2 regions of the Klebsiella sp. I138 genome follow, and region 1 is predicted to be linked to the other one. Evidence: predicted binding sites of a transcription regulator. Region 1 holds the regulator's gene; the other holds the start of a gene.
What was found. The regulator CRP, encoded in region 1, controls carbon source genes, mostly activating them, when cyclic AMP is high. The targets are predictions, from matches to a motif close to ATGTGANNNNNNTCACAT.
Positions count from the first base shown of each region.

Region 2: ACMYSK_RS01690 (CidA/LrgA family protein) is a predicted target of CRP. The motif match lies at 5,330-5,347, and genes of this name have one in related genera.

Region 1 is NZ_CP180447.1:4,599,137-4,611,337, reverse strand. Features, by position in the region: gene fkpA (FKBP-type peptidyl-prolyl cis-trans isomerase) at 1-705, opposite strand, end outside; gene ACMYSK_RS21455 (protein SlyX) at 928-1,146, shown strand; gene slyD (peptidylprolyl isomerase) at 1,333-1,917, opposite strand; gene ACMYSK_RS21445 (YheV family putative zinc ribbon protein) at 2,012-2,212, opposite strand; gene kefB (glutathione-regulated potassium-efflux system protein KefB) at 2,226-4,031, opposite strand; gene kefG (glutathione-regulated potassium-efflux system ancillary protein KefG) at 4,018-4,581, opposite strand; gene ACMYSK_RS21430 (ABC transporter ATP-binding protein) at 4,755-6,659, shown strand; gene ACMYSK_RS21425 (nuclear transport factor 2 family protein) at 6,770-7,222, shown strand; gene ACMYSK_RS21420 (hydrolase) at 7,493-8,452, shown strand; gene ACMYSK_RS21415 (YheU family protein) at 8,449-8,667, shown strand; gene ACMYSK_RS21410 (phosphoribulokinase) at 8,704-9,570, shown strand; gene ACMYSK_RS21405 (OsmC family protein) at 9,635-10,039, opposite strand; gene crp (cAMP-activated global transcriptional regulator CRP) at 10,345-10,977, shown strand; gene ACMYSK_RS21395 (YccS/YhfK family putative transporter) at 11,030-12,201, shown strand, end outside.
Region 2 is NZ_CP180447.1:368,876-381,076, forward strand. Features, by position in the region: gene mglA (galactose/methyl galactoside ABC transporter ATP-binding protein MglA) at 1-1,226, shown strand, start outside; gene mglC (galactose/methyl galactoside ABC transporter permease MglC) at 1,242-2,252, shown strand; gene sanA (outer membrane permeability protein SanA) at 2,339-3,052, opposite strand; gene cdd (cytidine deaminase) at 3,177-4,061, opposite strand; gene ACMYSK_RS01685 (CidB/LrgB family autolysis modulator) at 4,189-4,884, opposite strand; gene ACMYSK_RS01690 (CidA/LrgA family protein) at 4,874-5,281, opposite strand; gene ACMYSK_RS01695 (LysR substrate-binding domain-containing protein) at 5,409-6,320, opposite strand; gene mhbT (3-hydroxybenzoate transporter MhbT) at 6,446-7,804, shown strand; gene gtdA (gentisate 1,2-dioxygenase) at 7,816-8,853, shown strand; gene ACMYSK_RS01710 (fumarylacetoacetate hydrolase family protein) at 8,871-9,569, shown strand; gene maiA (maleylacetoacetate isomerase) at 9,578-10,222, shown strand; partial or broken gene ACMYSK_RS01720 (3-hydroxybenzoate 6-monooxygenase) at 10,233-11,425, shown strand; gene dusC (tRNA dihydrouridine(16) synthase DusC) at 11,520-12,201, shown strand, end outside.

The DNA.
Region 1 (12,201 bases):
CGGAATACCCGGTACGCCAGTTTTGCCATAAGCCAGATCCGGTGGGATGACCAGCTGGATTTTGCCGCCTTTCTTGATATTTTTCAGGCCTTCAGTCCAGCCCGGGATAACGCCGTCCAGACGGAAGGAGAGCGGTTCACCGCGGGTGTAGGAGTTATCGAACTCTTTACCGTCAATCAGCGTACCTTTGTAGTTCACGACAACAGTATCGCTGTCTTTCGGTGCATCGCCGGTCCCTTCTTTCTCAACCTTGTACAGCAGGCCAGATTTAGAGGTTTTTACGCCCTTCTCTTTCGCGAAGGTGTCACGGTATGCTTTACCTTTAGCATCGTTCTCAGTCGCGTCTTTTTCCATTTTCTGCTGAGCAGCGGTTTTCACGCGAGTTTCGAAGGTTTGCAGAGTCTGTTCGATTTCTTGATCGGACAGTTTGCTTTTATTAGCAAAAGCGTCCTGAACACCGGCAATCAGCTGATCTTTATCCAGCTTGATACCCAGTTTTTCTTGTTCTTTCAGGGAGTTTTCCATGTAACGCCCCAGTGAAGCACCTAGCGCATAAGCAGATTTTTGATCGTCATTTTTAAATGCCGCTTTGCTATCCGTTGCAGGTGCCGTCTTCGCAGCAGTATCAGCCGCAAAGGTCAGCGGTGCATTCAGGGCGACAGCCATCGTGGTCGCCAGCAGCGTTACTTTAAACAGTGATTTCATCCATTTCTCCAGGGCCGGGGCATCTCACCCCAGGGTTATCGTAAAAAGCAAAAAAGGTACTATAGAACGTTGCAGAGCAAATCTACATACAGACCTTCCTGAATATCGCCAGTTTTCAGACTATTTTTGTATAAATAAGTTTCCTGTCTTACGCGACATTGCTGCGCGGAGGATGAAAGTTGCGTAGAATCCGCTCGCGAGATAAGACAGAAGAGGTTACTCATGCACGACAGTACACTGGAGACTCGCCTGGCGGAGCTGGAAAGCCGACTGGCGTTTCAGGAAATCACCATTGAAGACCTCAACAAGACCGTCACCGCCCATGAGATCGAAATGGCGAAGATGCGTGAACATATGCGCTTGATGGTTGAAAAGCTGAAAGCCACCCAATCATCGCACATTGCATCGCAGGCTGAAGAAACGCCCCCTCCGCATTATTGAGGCGTAAAAAAAGCGGGTTTCCCCGCTGACTATATCCGGTAACACTGCGTCTACCGGATCACATACCCTAAGAATTTCGAGTCGCAGGAAGGCGGCCAGCTTGATAATTCCCGGGAGCATAGAAAACTATGTCACCGGGGTATGAAAGCTAAGCCAACGCGCCTGCGGCTTGAAAGACGACGGGTATTAGTGACAACCGCAACCGCCGTTACCACAACCGCCTTTGCCATGTTCATGACCGTGGTCATGGTCGTGGCCGTGGCCGCCACAGCAACCTTCATGATCGTGGTCATGTTCGTGGCCGTGTGCGCCGTGCACGTGACCGTGCTCCAGCTCTTCTGCAGTTGCTTCGCGAATCGCAACAACTTCAACGTTGAACTTCAGGTTCTGGCCAGCCAGCATATGGTTACCATCAACCACGACGTGCTCGTCATCAACTTCGGTAATTTCAACCGGCACCGGACCCTGGTCGGTTTCTGCCAGGAAACGCATGCCAACCTGCAGTTCATCAACGCCCATGAAGACGTCTTTAGGAACACGCTGAACCAGGTTTTCGTCGTACTGGCCGTACGCATCGTTCGCGCCGACTTCTACGTCAAATTTGTCGCCTACTTCATGACCATCCAGCGCATTTTCCAGGCCGGAAATCAGGGAACCGTGACCATGCAGGTAGTCCAGCGGCGCGCTTACCGGAGACTCATCAACCAACACACCGTCTTCTGTACGTACCTGATAGGCCAGGCTGACCACCAGGTCTTTTGCTACTTTCATGATATCTCCTGAGCATGGGAAGAATAGTGGCGCAGATTGTAGCGGAATTCTGCAGCCGTGTACCCTCTAGCTTAAAAAAAGGCGACAGATAACGCTAGTCCGGATGAAAAATGCCAATCACCTGTTCGTCTTTGCGGACGTGCTCTCGCGCCTCTTTATCCGCCTCTCGCATCTGGTGGCCACACTTAACACACTCAACAATATCGACATTATTCTCACGCCACATCGCCAGGGAATCCTGCGCCTGGCACGCCGGACATTTTGCGCCGGCAATAAAACGTTTACGCACTGCCATCATCATTTGCCTCTTATTCAAACTCATCCCAGCCGTCAAGCTGCCTGCTCTCTTTCTGCATCTCGCGCTGGAAAATCTCTTCCAGTTCCCGGCGAGCCTCCCGTACGCGAGATATCTGCAGCGTATCCGTATTCACGGGCATTAACTCACGCAGCATTCGCATATCCAGACGACGGAAGTGCAGCTGCGCACGCTGTGCCTGATGTGGATGCATGCCTACGGTAATCAGCGCCTTGCGACCCAGCTCCAGCGCGCTCGAAAACGTTTCACGTGAGAACTGCTTCACGCCGGCCTGCAGCAATTCATGCGCCTCAACGCGGCCCCGGGCGCGCGCCAGAATATTCAGGTGCGGAAAATGCTGCTGGCACATCTCCACCAGCTTCATGGTATCTTCCGGCTCGTTGCAGGTGATAACAATCGACTGCGCATCTTCTGCTCCCGCCGAGCGCAGTAGCTCCAGTTGCGTTGCATCGCCAAAGTAGACTTTGTAGCCATATTTGCGCATCAGGTTAACCGCACTAATATCACGTTCCAGCACGGTAATTCGCATTTTATTAGCCATCAGCAAGCGGCCAATTACCTGGCCGAAGCGGCCGAAGCCGACGATAATGACCTGCGGTTTATCGTCCTCAACCCACGGTGCTTCATCTTCTTCTTCCGGCTGGTTAAAGCGCCGGGAGAGAACATTATCGATAAGCGTCATTAACAGCGGAGTGGTCATCATCGACAGCGTAACCGTCACCAGCAGTAGCGCCATCTGGTCGTTTTCGAACAGTCGTAGCGAGGCCGGCATGGAGAACAGCACAAAGGCAAACTCCCCACCCTGGCTCAGCACACCCGCAAACTGCATCCGCTCCGAGCTACGTAAACCGTATACCCGCGCCAGACCGTACAGCACGAGACTTTTCACCGCCACCAGCACAGCAACGCTTGCCGCTACCCACAATAAATGGGTGTAAAGCACACCCAGATTCAACGCCATACCCACGGAAATAAAGAATAACCCGAGCAACAGCCCTTTAAACGGCTCGATGGCAATCTCCAGCTCGTGGCGATATTCGCTTTCAGCCAGCAGCACTCCGGCAATAAAGGTACCGAGTGCCATCGACAAACCGAGCGCATCCATAAACAGGGCTGACCCCAGCACCAGCAGCAGCGTCGCGGCGGTAAACACTTCACGTACGCCGGAACCGGCAATAAACCGAAAAACCGGGCGGAGCAGATACCGGCCGCCAATTAGCATTCCACCGAAGGCCAGAACCTTTAGTCCGACCGTCACCCAGTTAAAATGATCATCGCCGGAACCGGCCAGCAGCGGCACCAGGGCCAGGGCGGGGATAACAGCCAGGTCCTGAAACAACAGCACGGAAAAGCCCAGCTGTCCGGACTCACTGCGGCTCATGCCCTTCTCACGCATCAGTTGTAGGGCCATCGCCGTGGAGGACATTGCCAGGCCAATACCGCCGACAACCGCCGCCTGCCAGGTGAACCCCGTAAGGATCAGCAGGCCTCCGAGAATGCCCGCGCTGAGCATCACCTGTGCCGCTCCCACGCCAAAAATAGAGCTTCTCAGGCGCCAGAGCTTAGCCGGGTTCAGTTCCAGCCCGATGATAAACATCAGGAACACCACGCCCAGTTCAGAGAAGTGCAAAATTTCATCGACATCGCTAATAAATCCCAGCCCCCAGGGGCCAATCGCAATGCCGGCCAGCAGATAGCCTAATACCGCACCGATCCCAAGCCGGGCGGCCAACGGCACCGCGACCACCGCAGAAAACAGAAATAAGACCCCCGCTAGAAGCAGATCAGATCCCTCCATTTGTGCCTCCTGCCGCAATGGGATTAGCCAGCCAGTCACGATAGGCGCGTGCGTGACTTTTCAAATCAGCAGGCGATTGTCGGCGAGCCCAGTAGACGATAATCGGGCTCATCCAGTGCATCCGGCACATGCCGGCGGTCAGTTCAAATGGGCGCAGAATATCGTTCATCGGATAGCGATTGGCATCGCGTCGGTAGGCGCTCTCCGGCTCGCCGGTGGTAATCACGCTACGCCAGTACTTTCCCGCGAGCTGATTCCCTCCGGCACCGCTGGCGAAGCCGCGGGTCAGGACTCTGTCCAGCCACTCCTTGAGCAACGCCGGGCAGCTCCACGTATAGAGCGGATGCTGGAAAACAATCACCTCATGCTGGCGCAGGAGATCCTGCTCATGGGCAATATCAATAAAAAAATCAGGGTAGTGCGCATAGAGGTCATGCACGGTGACATTAGGCAACTGTAAAGCCGGTTCAAGTAAAACCCGGTTGGCCACGGAATCCTGGGATTCTGGGTGGGCATACAGCAGCAAAACCTTCGCTGTCTGAGACATCATTCCCCTCCCGAACATCTTCTGGTGGCCTGTACAACGGCTGCGTCTCGACGCAACCAGAATGACTTTGTGTATCGTCTTCGTTTTGGGCTACCATTGCGGCCCGGTGGAGCAACTTGCTGCCACATTACATTATCATAATGACAAACTAACATAGTCAGAACATACGGCGCCTTATGATTGTTTTCTCCTCGTTACAAATTCGTCGCGGCGTACGGGTCCTCCTGGACAACGCCACCGCTACCATCAATCCTGGCCAGAAGGTCGGTCTGGTGGGCAAAAACGGCTGCGGCAAGTCCACGCTGCTATCGCTTTTGAAAAACGAGATTAGCGCCGACGGCGGCAGTATGACCTTTCCGGGCAACTGGCAGCTGGCGTGGGTTAATCAGGAAACCCCTGCCTTACCGCAGCCAGCCATTGATTATGTTATTGACGGCGATCGCGAATATCGCCAGCTCGAAGCCGATTTAAATCGGGCCAACGAGCTTAATGACGGCCACGCCATTGCGACGGTGCACGGTAAACTGGATGCTATCGATGCCTGGACCATTCGTTCACGCGCTGCCAGCCTGTTGCACGGTCTGGGGTTCAGTAATGAGCAGCTTGAGAGCCCGGTCAGCGACTTTTCCGGCGGCTGGCGTATGCGCCTGAACCTCGCGCAGGCGCTGATTTGCCGTTCCGATCTGCTGCTGCTCGATGAGCCGACCAACCACCTCGATCTCGACGCGGTTATCTGGCTGGAAAAATGGCTCAAAGGCTATACCGGCACGCTGATTCTGATCTCGCACGATCGCGACTTTCTGGACCCGATCGTCGATAAAATTATTCATATCGAACAGCAAACGATGTACGAATACACCGGTAACTACAGCTCGTTTGAAGTGCAGCGTGCCACCCGCCTGTCGCAGCAGCAGTCAATGTATGAGAGCCAGCAGCTGCGCGTCGCCCATCTGCAAAGCTATATCGATCGCTTCCGCGCCAAGGCGACCAAGGCCAAGCAGGCGCAAAGCCGTATTAAGATGCTGGAGCGCATGGAGCTTATCGCCCCGGCTCACGTCGATAACCCGTTCCACTTTAGCTTCCGCGCCCCGGAGAGCCTGCCAAACCCGCTGCTGAAAATGGAAAAAGTCAGCGCCGGCTACGGCGAACGAATTATTCTGGACTCCATCAAGCTCAACCTGGTGCCCGGTTCGCGTATTGGCCTGTTAGGGCGTAACGGCGCCGGTAAATCAACGTTGATTAAGCTACTGGCCGGTGAACTTCAGCCGCTGCACGGCGAGATTGGCCTCGCGAAAGGCATTAAGCTTGGCTACTTTGCCCAGCATCAGCTGGAGTTCCTGCGCGCTGACGAATCCCCTCTTCAGCACCTGGCTCGCCTGGCACCTCAGGAGCTGGAGCAAAAGCTGCGCGATTATCTCGGTGGGTTTGGCTTCCAGAGCGACAAGGTCAACGAAGAGACGCAGCGTTTCTCCGGTGGCGAAAAAGCACGTCTGGTGCTGGCGTTAATCGTCTGGCAACGCCCTAACCTTCTGCTGCTCGATGAACCAACGAACCACCTCGATCTCGATATGCGCCAGGCGCTGACCGAAGCGCTGATTGATTTCGAAGGCGCGTTGGTCGTGGTCTCGCACGATCGCCACCTGATCCGCTCCACCACCGACGATCTTTATCTGGTGCATGACGGTAAGGTCGAGCAGTTCGATGGCGACCTGGAAGATTATCAGCAGTGGCTAAGCGACTCGCAGAAGCAGGAGAGTCAGTCGTCTGACGTCGCCAAAGATAACGGCAACAGCGCGCAGGCTCGCAAAGACCAGAAACGGCGGGAAGCTGAGCTGCGGACGCTCACGCAGCCGCTGCGTAAAGAAATTACCCGCCTCGAAAAAGAGATGGATAAGCTCAACGCTCAGCTTGCCCAGGCGGAAGAGAAACTCGGCGACAGCGAGCTGTATGACAACTCCCGTAAAGCCGAGCTGACCGCCTGCCTGCAACAGCAGGCCAATGCGAAATCGGGCCTGGAAGAGTGCGAGATGGCCTGGCTTGAGGCGCAGGAGCAGTTGGAACAGATGATGCAAGAAGGCTAAAGCCGGTTATGCTAAGGCAGGGGCATAAACGCAGCGGCGTCGGGCTATGGGATCGCGCCGTTATATGCCCCTGCTAAAACAGCAACACTCATCTGCGAAGAGGCATTGCCATGGTAAAAAAAACGCTTATTTCTCTCTCACTGCTTTGCGCCCTGACCCATACCGCCTTTGCTGCCTACACTGAGAGCGAATTAAAGAACAAAGAAAACGTCATCGCCTTTTATAATAAAGCGCTGAATGACAAAGACTTTGACGCTGCAAAACCCTATCTCGGAAAGGAGTATATCCAACATAACCCGGGAGCAAAGGATGGGCCGGAGGGCTTTCGTCAGTTCATCACTTTTCTGAAAGACAAATTCCCCGATTCTCACAGCGAAATAAAACGCGTGATTGTCGACGGTGACTATGTTGTTCTGCACGTTGCTTCCACCGGCCGCGAGCCGGGCATCACCCGCGCGATAATCGATATTTTCCGCCTCGACGCGCAGAACAAGATCGTAGAGCACTGGGACGTTATCCAGACAGTTCCGGAAAAAACCGCCAGCGGCAACAGCATGTTTTAAGCCGGTGGCGCAGCCACCTGCTCCGTGCGGTGGCTGTTTCTCCTCTCGGGGTTTCCGGTCGGCACGCTTTCTTAATCCAGCTAGCATTCATCACCGCCCCTCAATTTCGTGTAACCTATAGCGCAGGCCGCAAGACCACATATTGGATAACCTGCGCACTTCATGCGCGGTATACTGTTTTATAAGATGATTAACTGCTCTGGTGCTATGGTTGAAATCACCCCCACAGAAATGACGCCCCCCGAAGACGACTCGCGCGAGTTCCACCCAATGCGCGGCGTGGGTAATCGTCATCTGCAAACCATGCTGCCGCGCCTGATCCGCCGTAAACTGGGCTTCACGCCGTACTGGCAGCGCCTTGAACTGCCGGACGGTGATTTTGTCGATCTCGCGTGGAGCGAAAATCCCGCCGAGGCACCGCACAAACCGCGACTGGTTGTGTTCCACGGGCTGGAAGGCAGTCTGCACAGCCCGTATGCTCACGGCCTTATTCACGCAGCCATGCAGCGCGGCTGGCTGGGTGTGGTAATGCATTTTCGCGGCTGTAGCGGCGAACCTAACCGGAACAATCGCATCTACCACTCGGGCGAAACCGAAGATGGCAGCTGGTTCCTGCACTGGCTACAGCGCGAATGGGGTGCGGTACCGACCGCCGCCGTCGGCTATTCCCTGGGCGGAAATATGCTGGGCTGCCTGTTGGCGAAAGAAGGCGATAGCGTCCCGCTCGATGCGGCGGTCATCGTCTCAGCCCCGTTTATGCTCGAAGCCTGCAGTTCTCATATGGATAAGGGTTTTTCCCGGGTCTATCAGCGTTATTTGCTCAACCTGTTAAAAGCCAACGCTGCCCGTAAGCTCAAAGCCTATCCCGGCTCGCTACCGGTTGATTTACGCCAGCTCAAAGGCATGCGCCGCATCCGCGAATTTGACGATATGATCACCGCCAGAATCCACGGGTTTGCGGATGCGCTGGACTACTATCGTCAGTGCAGCGCAATGCCACGACTCAGCGACATTACCAAACCGACGCTGATTATCCATGCGAAGGACGATCCTTTTATGGATCACCACTCGATCCCGCCGCAGGCTCAGCTGCCGGCAAACGTCGAGTATCAGTTGACGGAACATGGCGGGCACGTCGGGTTCGTCGGTGGTACGCTGCGCAAGCCGGAAATGTGGCTGGAAAGACGCATCCCGGACTGGTTAACCCGTTGGTTGGGAGCACAAAAATGATTATTCCCTGGCACGATCTGGATCCCGAAACGCTGGATAATCTGATCGAAAGCTTTGTGTTGCGCGAAGGCACAGATTATGGTGAACATGAACGCTCGCTGGCGGATAAAGTCGCCGACGTCAAACAACAATTGAAAAGCGGAGAAGCCGTGCTGGTGTGGTCAGAACTACACGAGACGGTCAACATCATGCCCCGCAAGCAGTTTCACGGCTAAGGCGGCGCCACACCATCGTTTAATCTGGGAGTTGTTATGTCTGCCAAACATCCGGTGATTGCCGTCACGGGCTCCAGCGGCGCGGGAACCACGACCACCAGCCTCGCCTTTCGTAAAATCTTCGCACAGCTAAACCTGCGTGCCGCGGAAGTGGAAGGCGACAGCTTTCATCGCTATACCCGCCCGGAAATGGACATGGCAATCCGCAAAGCGCGAGATCAGGGGAAGCACATCAGCTACTTTGGTCCGGAAGCGAACGACTTCGGCCTGCTGGAAAATACCTTCCTTGAGTACGGACGAAACGGTAGCGGCCAGTCGCGCAAATATTTGCACACCTATGACGAGGCGGTGCCGTGGAACCAGGTACCGGGCACGTTCACACCGTGGCAACCGCTACCGGAGCCGACCGATGTCCTGTTTTATGAAGGGCTGCACGGCGGGGTTGTCACGCCTCAGTATGACGTTGCGCAGAATGTCGACCTGCTGGTCGGGGTCGTGCCCATCGTCAACCTGGAGTGGATTCAGAAGCTGACCCGCGATACCAGCGAACGGGGGCATTCACGTGAAGCGGTGATGGACTCCGTGGTCCGTTCGATGGAGGACTATATCAACTTCATTACGCCACAGTTTTCACGCACGCATATCAACTTCCAGCGCGTTCCCACCGTCGATACCTCCAACCCGTTTGCGGCGAAAGGCATTCCGTCTCTGGATGAAAGTTTTGTGGTGATTCACTTCCGCAACCTGCGGGATATCGATTTCCCCTGGCTGCTCGCGATGCTACAGGGCTCGTTTATCTCACATATCAATACGCTGGTAGTGCCGGGCGGGAAAATGGGGCTGGCGATGGAACTCATTATGACGCCGCTGGTAGAGCGCCTGATGGAAGGCAAAGCGATTTAAATGGCCGGGCGGCGCGACAAAACGGTGTAAGCCCGGTAAGCATCGCGCCACCGGGCATCTGGTATTACGCTTCCACCACTTCAAATGTATGAGTGATGTTCACCGCTTTTTGCAGCATCAGCGCTACCGAGCAGTATTTCTCCGCCGACAGTTCTACCGCACGCGAGACCGCCGCATCTTTCAGCTCTTTGCCAGTCACGATAAAATGCATATTGATATGGGTAAACAGGCGCGGCGCCTCTTCCCGGCGTTCCGACGTCAACTTCACTTCGCAGTTGGTCACGTTGTGGCGACCTTTTTGCAAAATAGACACGACATCGATCGCACTGCATCCACCCGCCGCCATCAGCACCATTTCCATCGGGCTTGGCGCTTTATCCCCGGAGTTGCCATCCATCAAAATCTGATGACCCGATGCGGACTCTCCAATGAAGGTTAACCCCTCAACCCATTTCACACGAGCTTGCATAAAATTTAACTCCAAGGTTGCAATTTTCCTGACAGATTACGCGCACATAACAATTCTCGCAACGGAAGGCGACCTGCATCATGCTGAAGCGAGACACCAGGAGACATGCGGCAAAAGCTATGCTAAAACAGTCAGGATGCTACAGTATTACATTGATGTACTGCATGTATGCAGAGGAGTTCACATTACAGGCTGAAGAAAAATCACCAGCCGTTTCCCAGGCATAGGGAAACAATACGATTGCATGCCCGGATGCCGTGTTGTGTCGGCACCCGGAGATAGCTTATAACAGAGGATAACCGCGCATGGTGCTTGGCAAACCGCAAACAGACCCTACCCTCGAATGGTTCTTGTCTCATTGCCACATTCATAAGTACCCATCTAAAAGCACGCTGATCCACCAGGGTGAAAAAGCAGAAACGTTGTACTACATCGTCAAAGGCTCTGTGGCTGTGCTCATCAAGGATGAAGAAGGGAAAGAGATGATCCTCTCCTACCTCAACCAGGGCGATTTCATCGGTGAATTAGGCTTGTTTGAAGAAGGCCAGGAGCGTAGCGCCTGGGTACGTGCGAAAACCGCATGTGAAGTGGCCGAAATCTCCTACAAAAAATTCCGTCAGCTTATCCAGGTCAACCCGGACATCCTGATGCGTCTGTCGTCGCAGATGGCTCGTCGTCTGCAGGTAACCTCAGAAAAAGTGGGTAACCTTGCCTTCCTCGACGTCACCGGGCGTATCGCTCAGACGTTGCTGAATCTGGCAAAACAGCCAGACGCGATGACCCATCCTGATGGTATGCAGATTAAAATTACCCGTCAGGAAATTGGTCAGATCGTGGGTTGCTCCCGCGAAACCGTTGGCCGTATCCTGAAGATGCTGGAAGATCAGAACCTGATCTCTGCACACGGTAAAACTATCGTCGTCTACGGTACGCGTTAAGTCGATAAAACGGCGTATTGCACCCGCAATACGCCGTTTTTGTTTCCCCATTATGTGGCGCAGGCTGATTTACCACCCGGAAGTCAACTATGCACTGCGGCAAACGCTGGTGTTGTGTTTGCCTGTCGCAATCGGTCTCTTCCTCGGTCATCTACAGCAAGGCCTGCTGTTCTCGTTAGTGCCTGCCTGTTGTAACGTCGCTGGCCTCGATACACCTCACAAACGCTTTTTTAAGCGATTGATCGTTGGCGGTTCGTTATTTGCCGGCAGCAGCCTGGTCGTCCAGCTTCTGCTCCAGCAGGATATCCCGCTGCCTCTGATTCTCAGTGGCCTGGCGCTGCTGCTTGGCGTCACGGCGGAAATCAGCTCCCTGCACGCCAGGCTGCTGCCCGCATCGTTAATTGCCGCGATCTTTACCCTGAGCCTTGCCGGGAACATGCCCGTCTGGGAGCCACTGCTGATCTACGCTCTCGGGACCTTGTGGTATGGCCTGTTTAACTGGTTTTGGTTTTGGCTCTGGCGCGAACAGCCGCTGCGTGAATCGCTGAGCCTGCTCTATCGGGAGCTGGCTAACTACTGCGAAGCGAAATACAGCCTGCTGACGCAGCATATCGATCCGGCCACTTCGCTGCCGCCGCTGCTCACGCGCCAGCAAAAGGTGGTGGACCTGATAACCCAATGCTACCAGCAGATGCATATGCTGGCGGCGAACCAGCGCAACGACCACAAACGTCTGTTGCGGGCCTTTCAGGTGGCGCTGGATTTACAGGAACATATTTCCGTCAGCCTGCATCAACCCGAAGAAGTGCAAAAGCTGGTAGAGCGCAGCCACGCGGAGGCGGTGATCCGCTGGAACGCGCAAACCGTAGCTGCCCGCCTGCGGGTGCTGGCCGATGACATTCTGTACCACCGCTATCCGCAACGCTTTCATATGGATAAGCAAATCGGTGCGCTGGAGAAAATTGCCTGGCAGCATCCTGACAACCCGGTCGGACAATTCTGCGCCTGGCACTTTAGTCGAATAGCCCGGGTTTTGCGTACCCAGCGCCCGCTCTATGCCCGCAACCTGATGGCAGATAAAGAACGTCGCCTGCCGCTGCTGCCTGCGCTGAAGAACTATCTCTCATTGAAATCACCGGCATTACGCAACGCCGCCCGCATCTGCGTGATGCTATCGGCAGCCAGTCTGATGGGTAGCGCCCTGAATCTGCCCAAGCCCTACTG
Region 2 (12,201 bases), 1.3 Mb from region 1:
TGGTATTGCAACGTTCGGTGATGGACAACATGTGGCTGGGACGTTATCCCACCAAAGGGGTGTTTGTCGATCAGGAAAAAATGTATCGCGATACCAAAGGGATATTCGACGAACTGGATATTGATATCGATCCGCGCGCCCGCGTCGGGACCTTATCGGTATCACAGATGCAGATGATTGAAATTGCTAAGGCATTCTCGTATAACGCGAAAATCGTTATTATGGATGAGCCCACGTCATCGTTGACGGAAAAAGAAGTCAATCATCTCTTTAAGATCATCCGTAAGCTAAAAGAACGCGGCTGCGGGATTGTTTATATCTCCCACAAGATGGAAGAGATTTTCCAGCTGTGTGACGAAATTACCATTCTGCGCGATGGCCAGTGGATTGCTACCCAGCCGCTGGAAGGCCTGGATATGGACAAGATCATCTCCATGATGGTAGGGCGCTCCTTGACCCAGCGCTTCCCGGAAAAGCACAACACGCCGGGTGAAACCATTCTGGAAGTGCGTAACTTGACGTCACTGCGTCAGCCATCGATTCGCGATATCTCCTTCGATCTGCGTAAAGGGGAAATTCTCGGTATCGCCGGGCTGGTGGGGGCGAAACGTACCGATATTGTGGAGACACTTTTCGGTATCCGCGAAAAATCAGGTGGCACGATTACGCTGCATGGCAAGAAGATCAATAACCATAGTGCGAATGAAGCCATTAACCATGGTTTTGCTTTAGTGACCGAAGAGCGCCGTTCTACCGGGATTTATGCTTATCTGGATATCGGCTTTAACTCGCTGATCTCCAATATTAAGAAATATAAAAACAAGGTGGGGCTGCTGGATACTTCCCGCATGAAAAGCGATACCCAGTGGGTTATTGACTCGATGCGTGTGAAAACCCCCGGCCAGCATACGCAAATTGGTTCGCTGTCCGGTGGTAACCAGCAGAAGGTTATTATTGGTCGCTGGCTATTAACCCAGCCGGAAATTCTGATGCTTGACGAACCTACGCGCGGGATTGACGTGGGCGCGAAATTCGAAATTTATCAGCTGATTGCTGAACTGGCGAAGAAAAATAAAGGCATTATCATTATTTCCTCCGAGATGCCGGAGCTGCTGGGTATTACCGACCGTATTCTGGTAATGAGCAACGGGCTTGTTGCCGGAATTGTTGAGACAAAAACCACTACGCAGAACGAAATTTTACGTCTTGCGTCGTTGCATCTTTAAGAGCAGGGGCTTCTCATGAGTGCGTTAAATAAAAAAAGTTTTCTCACGTACCTGAAAGAGGGTGGGATCTACGTTGTTCTTTTGGTTTTGCTGGCCATTATTATTTTCCAGGACCCGACGTTCTTAAGTTTGCTGAACCTGAGTAACATCCTGACCCAGTCATCGGTACGTATTATTATCGCCCTCGGCGTCGCCGGGCTGATTGTTACCCAGGGTACCGACCTTTCTGCCGGCCGTCAGGTTGGGCTGGCGGCGGTCATCGCCGCGACCATGCTGCAGGCGGTCGACAATGCCAACAAGGTGTTCCCGGATATGGCCACTATGCCTATTCCGCTGGTGATCCTGCTGGTTTGTGCGATTGGTGCAGTCATCGGTCTGATTAACGGGATCATTATCGCTTATCTGAACGTGACACCGTTTATCACCACGCTCGGCACGATGATCATCGTGTACGGTATCAACTCCCTGTATTACGATTTTGTCGGCGCATCGCCAATTTCCGGCTTTGATAGCCACTTCTCGCAGTTTGCCCAAGGGTTTATTGCGCTGGGGACGTTCCGCCTGTCGTACATTACTTTCTACGCGTTGATTGCGGTCTTCTTCGTGTGGATTTTGTGGAATAAAACCCGCTTTGGTAAAAACATTTTTGCCATCGGCGGTAACCCGGAAGCGGCCAAAGTTTCTGGGGTTAACGTGGCGCTGAACCTGCTGATGATTTACGCCCTGTCCGGCGTGTTCTATGCCTTTGGTGGGCTGCTGGAAGCTGGTCGTATTGGCTCGGCGACAAACAACCTCGGCTTTATGTATGAACTGGATGCGATTGCGGCCTGCGTCGTCGGCGGCGTGTCGTTCAGCGGCGGTGTCGGTACGGTGCTTGGGGTTGTGACCGGGGTTATTATCTTCACCGTCATCAACTACGGCCTGACCTATATCGGCGTTAACCCGTACTGGCAGTACATTATTAAAGGGGCGATTATTATCTTCGCCGTCGCGCTGGATTCACTGAAGTACGCGCGCAAAAAATAAGCGTTCGTGGTTATCCCGCCCGCGCCATTCGCGCGGGCTTTTTTTTATGCGTTGTGGCAAGTGCGACAACACCGAGATACGGCCCGTCACTTACTTTTTTGCAGTTCCAGCAGCTGCTCCGGCGACACGGCCGGATAGGACTGCGCTCCCTCTGGCACTTCCTGCAATGCCGGAATCGGAATAAGTGGCCCTAAAAAGCGTGGCTCGCGTTTGAAAACGTAGAGATCTGCCAGCGCGCCAAACCGGGCGCCAAACTCACGTAAGCGCACGTTCCACATATCCTTCGGCGAAGGCACCGCATAGCATTGCGCCTGAATGCCCATATGCAGGGCGATAAACAGTGCCCGTTCGCAGTGGAAGCGCTGGGTAATGATAATAAAGTCGTTAGTGTCGAAAACCTTCCGGGTGCGCACGATAGAATCGAGGGTGCGGAATCCAGCGTAATCCAGCACGATATCGGCAGGATCAACGCCGCCTTTGATTAAATCCCGGCGCATGGTCATCGGTTCATTGTAGCTTTGCAGCGCATTATCGCCGCTCAGTAACAGATAGTTCACCTTCCCGCTGTTGTAAGCGTTCAGCGCTCCCTGAATACGGTAGCGGTAATACTGATTAATGACTCCGGTGCGATAGTACTTGGCGGTACCGAGTACCACCCCAACCTGGCGGTAGGGCAGATCCTGTAGCTCGTCATAGATATAGGGGGCGGTTTTCCAGCTCATCCAACGGTCAAGACCCAGCACGGTCAACAGCAGCAGGCCGAACAGGACTAACAGGCTGTATAACACACGCTTTAACATTCACCAGACTCATATGAACAATGGAGCTATCAGGCTACTTTACCCGCCGGGCAAGAGCAAGAAACCATCGTTTAATTGCGGGGATTTTCAACAATGCGGGCGAGAGGCCCGCATTACGAGCAGATTAACCGAGCAGGACGCGATCGATATTCTGACAGCCCAGCGCTTTCAGCGTTGCAACAGTCGCATCCCACTGAATCAACGCCGCATCGGCTTTTTCAGCCAGCATTGCACGCTGAATGTCCGGATAGTCATATCCGTTGAGGCTCATCAGGTTCAGCGCACCCTGCAGCGGTGGCAACGTCGGGTTAAACGCAGCGTTTTCTGCATAGCTACCGGCGAAAATGGTGCCGTCTTTGAGCTCCAGCGCCACGCCGGAAGGGGAATTGCTGTACGGCATGTGGCTGCGGTTGGCTGCCTGAATGGCCGCCTGCGTCAGGACATCGCCGGTCAGCGGGAAACCATGATCCTGCTCATCCATCAGCAGCGTTTTGATCTCCAGGTCTTTTGGACCGAAGGCATCTGGCAGATAGTGCTGTAGCGAATGCGCTTCACGGCCCGGCAGATGAATACGCAGCACCTGGCTACTGTTCAGCTCATTCATAAACTGACGACAGTGGCCACAGGGGGTGTAGTTAACGGTAATGGCACGCAGCGACTTTTCACCGCGCAGCCAGGCGTGGCTGATGGCGCTTTGTTCGGCGTGTACGGTTTGCTGCATGGTGGCACCGAGGAATTCCATGTTGCCACCAAAATACCAGGTGCCGCTGATGCCGCGGGCGATGGCGCCAACGTTAAAGTGGGAAAGATCGGCACGCGCACAGGCCGCCGCAAGCGGCAGCAGCGCAAAGGCCAGCGCGTCTTCATCGAGTCCTGTTGCGTTTCGCAGCGCAGCGACCTGACCTGCATCCAGTAAGGCCGGGAAGTGCGGGTCGAGAAGCATCGGGGCGATAGCCGCTTGCAGATCTGCCGCCAGAAGGGGAAGAGCAGCTTGAAAACGTGGATGCATGGCGTTGCCTCTTAACAATGTAATGGGAATCTAGTGTACGGGCGGGGATGGCCCGTATATGTGATTAATATCTCATTGTTTATGCAACATGTTTATGTTGCATTGATAAGTGTGATGTATGTCACATTTATCCCACTACAGCCAGGATCACCGGGAATAAAAAGGGCGCAACCAGCGAGGTAATAATCCCGCACAGCACCAGCGCCAGAGAGCTGAAGGCTCCCTCCTGATAGTCCAGTTCCGCGCAGCGGGCGGTGCCCAGGGCGTGCGATGCGGTCCCCATCGACAGGCCGCGTGAGGCTTTGGTGCGAATACGCATCAGGTTGAGCAGGGTGTGGCCGAAGACCGCGCCGAGAATCCCCACGAAAATGACACATACCGCGCTGATGGCTGGAATACCGCCAATGCTACCGCTGACCGCCATTGCGATCGGCGTGGTGACCGATTTCGGCATAATCGACGCGGCGATTTGCGGCGTGGCCCCGAGCAGCAGTGCGACGGTGGTGCCGGTTACCATCGCGACGACGCTGCCGATAAAGCAGATCGTAATGATCGATTTCCAGCGGGCGCGGATCTGGTGCAGCTGCTCATATAGCGGAAAGGCTAGCGCCACGACCGCCGGCTGCAGCAAATCGTTGAGAATTTTACTGCCCTGAAAATAGCGATCGTAGGAGATACCGCTGATCAGTAAGAAAGGGATGATCACGACCATAGCGACCAGCAGCGGGTTAAGCAGCGGAAATTTAAACCGTGCGGCCAGCTTACGGGCGAGGAAAAAAACAATCAGCGTCAGCGGCAAGGACCACCAGATTTCATGCATCATCTTTGACTTTCCCTTTTTGACCGATCACTTTGCGTTCGCCGTGAACCAGATGTGAGCTCCAGCTCACCACCAGGAAAACGACTAATGTACTGATTGTACAGGAGATCGCTACCGGGCCTAGCTGCGCACGCAGCAGATCCCAGTATTGCATAACGCCAACGCCGATGGGCACGAACAGCAGCGCCATGTAGCGAATCAACACGTTGCAGCCGGGGTTGACCCATTTTGGCGGCATAATCTGTAGCGCCAGAAGGACGAACAAAATCAGCATCCCGATTATGCTGCCGGGGATTGTAATGGGCAGCAGGGAAGCAATAAAAATCCCGACGTATAAACAGGCGTAGATCAGGACAAAAGCCCGCAGGTACTGCCAGATAATATTCAACGATTTACTCATGGTAATAACCCTTGATGAACCGAATTCATCATACAATTAAACCTTGAAATGTGCTACCGATCACATCATGAATTCTACGCATACCTTGAATAGAGTAATGGAACCTCTGAAGGTGCGGAATGCATGGTTATGAATTCTGCGTTAAATAATAGAGGAAACGGCTCAGGGCGTACGATGGGGCTTCGCTTTTTCGCCAGAACACCCCGACGCTACCTTTTTGTTCAATGCGCGGCAAATTAAGAATAACCAACTGATGCTGCGCGGCATAGCGCTGAGCCAGACGTAATGAAAGAATAGAAATCATATCGCTGCTTTGCAGTAAATTACTGGTGACATTCATGGAAGCCGACTCGATGGTATTTTCCGGTAGCATCACGCCGTTATCTGCCAGCGCATGGTCAATACTCAAGCGAATTGGCGTCCCGGTAGGCCAGACTATCCAGCGCCAGTGAGCGAGATCGGCCCAGCTCAGATGCGGCTCTTTGGCGAGCGGATGATCGGGACGGGCAACAAAACAGACCGGTTCGGTATACAGCACGCGATAGTGCAGCGGCAGTTCCAGCGCACGTCCGCCCACTCTTCCTACCACAACGTCCACCACTCCGGAGAGGAGATCGTTAAGCAGCGGAGTCATGACTTTTTCTTCAATATTCAGGTGCAGAGTCGGCATCTCTTTGAGCAGCGAAAGTATGGCCTGAGAAACGCAGTCGGTCGCCACCGGCGAACAGCCGATCATCAGGCTGCCTACCTGCCCACCTTCTTTAAAGCGTTCAATTTCGTATTGCGAGCGCGACATATCGTTAATCAAGCGCTGGGCATGTTGCAGCAGCAGTTTGCCGCCTTCAGAAGGGCGCAACCCCTTGCTATGGCGCTCAAACAGCAGGATGCCGACCTCTTCTTCAAATTGAGTCAGCCATTTTGATAGCGCGGGCTGGGTGATATTCATCATTTTCGCCACCTGAGTGAGATTACCCTGTTCCCCCAGCGCAACCAGCATCTGTAAATGGTGGAGCTTCAGTTTCTGCGTCCAGTTAGCCATCAGCAATAACCTCCAGGTTATGTCTTTGCCCGAAATGTCATTGTACATTTCATCGCCAAACTTACAAAATCGCAACATAAAAGAAATAAATACAACATCTCCTCTCCCTGCACCGAGGCACAACGATGACTCAACGACGTGAACTACAAACGCTGCTGAATGCCGCACCCATCGGTGCCCGGCAGTGGCGGGTAATTATCTGCTGTTTTCTGGTCGTCATGCTGGACGGCTTTGATACCGCGGCCATCGGTTTTATCGCTCCCGCCATCCGCGTTCACTGGCAGCTAAGCGCCAGCGAACTGGCGCCGCTGTTTGGTGCTGGCCTGCTGGGGTTAACTGCCGGGGCGCTGCTGTGCGGCCCGCTTTCTGACCGTTTTGGTCGTAAGCGGGTGATTGAGTTCTGCGTCGCACTTTTTGGCCTTTTCAGTCTGCTGTCGGCCTTTTCTCCCGACCTGGAGATGCTCGTTATTCTGCGCTTTTTGACCGGGTTAGGCCTTGGTGGAGCAATGCCGAATACCATTACGATGACTTCAGAATATCTGCCCGCTCGCCGTCGCGGCGCGCTGGTGACGCTGATGTTTTGCGGTTTCACTCTCGGCTCTGCGCTTGGTGGAGTCGTTAGCGCGCAGCTGGTGGCGGATATTGGCTGGCAGGGCATTCTCGCACTCGGCGGTATTTTGCCGCTGATGCTGGCCGCCGTGCTGCTGGTTATTCTCCCCGAATCTCCGCGCTGGCAGATACGCCATCGCAAACCGCAGGCGGTCATTGCGAAAACCGTAGGGGCAATTACCGGTGAGCGCTACACCGATACGGACTTCTGGCTCGATGAGCCTGCTACCGGCCAAAAAGGCAGTATTCAGCAGCTGTTTGTCGGCCGCCAGCTGCCGGTGACGCTGCTACTGTGGGTGGTGTTCTTTATGAGCCTGCTGATTATCTATCTGCTCTCCAGCTGGATGCCGACGCTGCTTAACCATCGCGGTATCGATCTCCAGCATGCTTCCTGGATAACCGCGGCCTTCCAGATAGGCGGTACGTTTGGCGCGCTGTTGCTGGGCGTGCTGATGGACCGCTTCAACCCTTATCGCGTGTTGGCATGGAGCTACTGTCTTGGCGCGGTCTGTATCGTGATGATCGGCCTGAGCGAGGACGGCCTGTGGTTAATGGCGCTGGCTATCTTTGGTACCGGCATTGGCGTCAGCGGTTCTCAGGTTGGCCTCAATGCCCTGACCGCCACTCTTTATCCGACCCAGAGCCGCGCGACCGGCGTGAGCTGGTCCAATGCCGTTGGCCGCTGCGGTGCCATCGTCGGGTCGCTCTCTGGCGGAATGATGATGGCGATGAATTTCTCTTTCGACACTCTGTTTTTTGTCATAGCCGCCCCGGCGGCAATCAGCGCCGTTATGTTGATGCTGCTGACGCGGGTGGTTCGCACTCCGATTACCGTACCTGACGCGCTGCCTTCCGCCGGCATCGTGAATAAATAAGGAGAAACTAAATGTCTCAATCCTCGATGGAAAAAAACGAAGGTCGCCAGCAGTTTTACCAGCATATCTCTGGCCAAAATCTCACCCCGCTGTGGGAGTCTTTGCACCACCTGGTACCGACAACGCCGAACCCCAATTGCGCAACGGCGTACTGGAATTATCAAGAGATACGCCCGCTGTTGCTGGAAAGTGGCCAGTTGATTGGTGCCAAAGAGGCGGTTCGCCGGGTGTTGGTGCTGGAGAATCCGGCCCTGCGCGGCCACTCCTCCATTACCTCCTCGCTGTACGCTGGCCTGCAGCTGATCATGCCCGGCGAGGTGGCGCCTGGCCATCGTCACAATCAGTCGGCGCTGCGCTTTGTGGTAGAAGGCGAGGGCGCATTTACCGCCGTTGATGGCGAACGTACCCGGATGCAGCCCGGTGATTTCATCCTGACGCCGCAGTGGCGCTGGCACGATCACGGGAACCCTGGTGATGAACCGGTTATCTGGCTCGACGGACTTGATCTGCCGCTGGTTAACTATCTTGGCTGCGGTTTTGCCGAAGATTATCCGCAGGATCAGCAGCCGGTGACCCGCAAAGAGGGCGACTACTTGCCGCGCTATGCCGCTAACATGCTGCCGCTGCGCCACCAGGTGGGGAACTCCTCGCCGATATTCAACTATCGCTATGACCGCAGCCGCGAAGCACTCCATGACCTGACGCGCATGGGCGATGCTGACGAATGGGACGGCTACAAGATGCGCTATGTCAACCCGGTCACCGGTGGCTACCCGATGCCATCGATGGGTGCCTTCCTGCAGCTGCTGCTAAAAGGATTTCACTCGCGGGTGGCGAAAACGACCGATAGCACCATTTACCACGTTGTGGAAGGCCACGGGCAGGTGACCGTCGGCGAGCAAATCTTCACTTTCCAGGCAAAAGATATCTTCGTGGTGCCGACCTGGCACGGCGTCTCATTTACTGCCGCCGAAGACACCGTGTTATTCAGTTTCTCGGATCGCCCTGTTCAGGAAGCGCTCGGCCTGTTTCGCGAAGCTCGTTATTAATCATAAGGAAACCGATCATGACTCAATATGTTTTTGCACCCCAGGCCCCGGTTAGCATTCCTGTTGTCGGCAGCGACGAGCAATTTCCCGTCCGCCGTGTTTATTGCGTGGGGCGCAACTATGCCGCCCACGCCCGAGAAATGGGCTTTGATCCGGATCGCGAACCGCCGTTCTTCTTCTGCAAGCCTGCTGATGCGGTGGTTCCGGTTGCCGCGGGTACCACGTTGGATCTGCCTTACCCGGCCCAGACCGATAACTACCATTACGAAATTGAGCTGGTGGTCGCCATTGGAAAACGCGGCAGCAATATTCCGCTGGAGCAGGCCCATGAGTACATCTGGGGCTATGCAACCGGCCTGGATATGACCCGTCGCGACCGCCAGATGGAGATGCGCCAGATGGGACGTCCGTGGGAAATTGGCAAGGCGTTTGACCTTTCGGCGCCGATTGCCCCCCTGCATAAAGCGCAGGCTACGGAAGTTAATCAGGCGGAGATCTGGCTACAGGTAAACGGAGAAGATCGGCAGCGCAGCGATATTCAGCATCTGATCTGGTCAGTCAATGAAACGATCGGCTACCTCTCGGGCTTCTTTGAACTGCACCCCGGAGACCTGATTTTTACCGGCACGCCGGAAGGGGTTGGCCCGGTGGTCAAAGGGGATGTGATGAGCGGTAACGTCGAGGGGCTGACCCCCATCTCCGTACGTGTGGTATGAGGTGAGAGATGAAGCTGTACAGTTTTTTTAATAGCTCGGCATCGTATCGCGTGCGGATTGCATTGGCGCTAAAGGGCATTGATTACCAGAGCGTCGGCGTCAATATCCGCATCGGTCAGCAGCACGCGCTCGATTACCGGCGCCTGAATCCGGTGGGGCTGGTTCCGACGTTGATAACCGATGACGGGGAATCTCTGGGGCAGTCTCTGGCCATCGTTGACTGGCTTGACCGTCGCTATCCGCAGGTGCCGCTTTTGCCACAGGATGACCCGGCGCGAATGCGGATACTGGAGATTGCTTTTGCCATCTCATGTGACATTCATCCGGTTAATAACATGCGCGTTTTACGCTACCTGAGCGATGAACTGAAGGTGAGTGAAGAGGATAAGACGCGCTGGTACGCGCACTGGATCCAGCAAGGGTTAAGCGCGGTGGAGCAGCTGTTGCGTCAGGCGAAGTCCGGTTCGTTTTGCGTCGGCGATACGCCAACGCTGGCGGATTGTTGCCTGGTGCCGCAATGGGCTAACGCCCTGCGCATGGGCTGCGATCTTAGCCATTTTCCACGCTGCCAGGCCGTCTATGACGCCTGCACCCGGCTGCCGGCTTTTATTGCCGCTGCACCGGAAAATCAACAAGATAAAATTTCGGCCTGAGGGGAAACGTATGGCTAAAGTGACGCGAGCAATTATTGTCGGCGGTGGGATTGGCGGGGCTGCGACGGCGCTATCTCTGGCGCGCCAGGGAATCAAGGTTATGCTGCTGGAAAAAGCGCATGAGATTGGTGAAATCGGTGCCGGGATCCAACTGGGTCCGAACGCTTTCTCCGCGCTGGATAGTCTTGGCGTGGGGGAGGTAGCCCGTCAGCGTGCCGTTTTTACCGACCACATTACGATGATGGATGCGGTGAATGGCGAAGAGGTCGTACACATTGAAACCGGGCAGGCCTTTCGCGATCACTTTGGCGGTCCCTATGCGGTCATCCATCGCGTGGATATTCACGCTACCGTCTGGGAGGCGGCATTAACCCACCCTGGCGTGGAATACCGAACCTCAACCCAGGTGGTCGATATCCGTCAGAGCGCCGATGAAGTCACGGTATTTGACGAACGGGGGCAGAGCTGGACTGCTGACATTCTGATTGGCTGCGATGGCGTAAAATCGGTGGTTCGTCAGAGTCTGCTTGATGATTCGCCGCGGGTGACCGGGCACGTGGTCTATCGGGCGGTGATTGAGGCGGCCGATATGCCGGAGGATTTGCGGATTAATGCGCCGGTACTGTGGGCTGGCCCGCACTGCCATCTGGTGCATTACCCGCTGCGCGGCGGGAAGCAATATAACCTCGTGGTGACGTTTCACAGCCGGGAAAGCGAAGAGTGGGGCGTACGCGACGGCAGCAAAGAGGAGGTTCTCTCCTATTTCAAAGGCATTCATCCTCGCCGCGTCAGATGCTCGATAAGCCAACATCCTGGCGGCGCTGGTCGACGGCCGATCGTGAGCCGGTGGAAAAATGGGGTAATGATCGCATCACTCTGGTTGGCGATTCCGCTCACCCGGTTGCGCAGTATATGGCCCAGGGGGCGTGTATGGCGCTGGAGGATGCGGTGACGCTGGGGAAAGCGCTCCATCACTGCGACGGCGATGCCGCCCGCGCCTTCGCGCTGTACGAATCGGTGCGGATCCCGCGCACTGCCCGCATTGTCTGGTCTACGCGTGAGATGGGGCGGATCTACCACGCCGCAGGCGTCGAGCGTCAGGTGCGCAACCTGCTGTGGAAAGGTAAAACTCAGGACGAGTTTTATCGCGGTATTGAATGGCTCTACGGCTGGAAAGAAGATAACTGTTTGTCTCCTCGATAAGCCCGGCAGCCGGGCGAAGAGAAAGCGCATTGAGATCTTTCAACCGGCGCACAGAGGCGCTACCATAGCGCCTCTTTTTTTTCCGGGTAACAACATGCGTGTATTACTGGCGCCGATGGAAGGCGTGCTCGATTCGCTGGTGCGCGAGCTGCTGACCGAAGTGAACGATTACGATCTGTGCATCACCGAATTTCTACGGGTGGTGGATCAGCTGCTGCCGGTAAAATCGTTTTATAGACTGTGCCCGGAACTCCATCATCAAAGCCGCACGCCTTCCGGCACCCGCGTTCGGGTACAGCTGCTGGGACAGTATCCGCAATGGCTGGCCGAAAATGCCGCACGGGCGGTGGCGCTGGGCTCCTGGGGAGTCGATTTGAACTGCGGCTGCCCATCAAAGCTGGTGAACGGCAGCGGCGGGGGAGCAACATTGCTTAAAGACCCGGAGCTGATTTACCGCGGTGCAAAAGCCATGCGCGAAGCGGTACCGGATCATCTGCCGGTGACGGTAAAAATTCGCCTGGGCTGGGACAGCGGTGCGCGCCAGTTTGAAATAGCCGATGCGGTACAGCAGGCCGGGGCGACGGAGCTTGTCGTTCACGGCCGCACCAAAGAGGACGCTTATAAAGCGGAACGCATCAACTGGGCGGCGATTGGCGAAATTCGCCAGCGGCTGTCGATACCGGTTGTCGCTAACGGCGAGATCTGGGACTGGCAAAGTGCGCAGGATTGCCTGGCGGCCACCGGCTGTGACTCGGTGATGATTGGCCGCGGTGCGC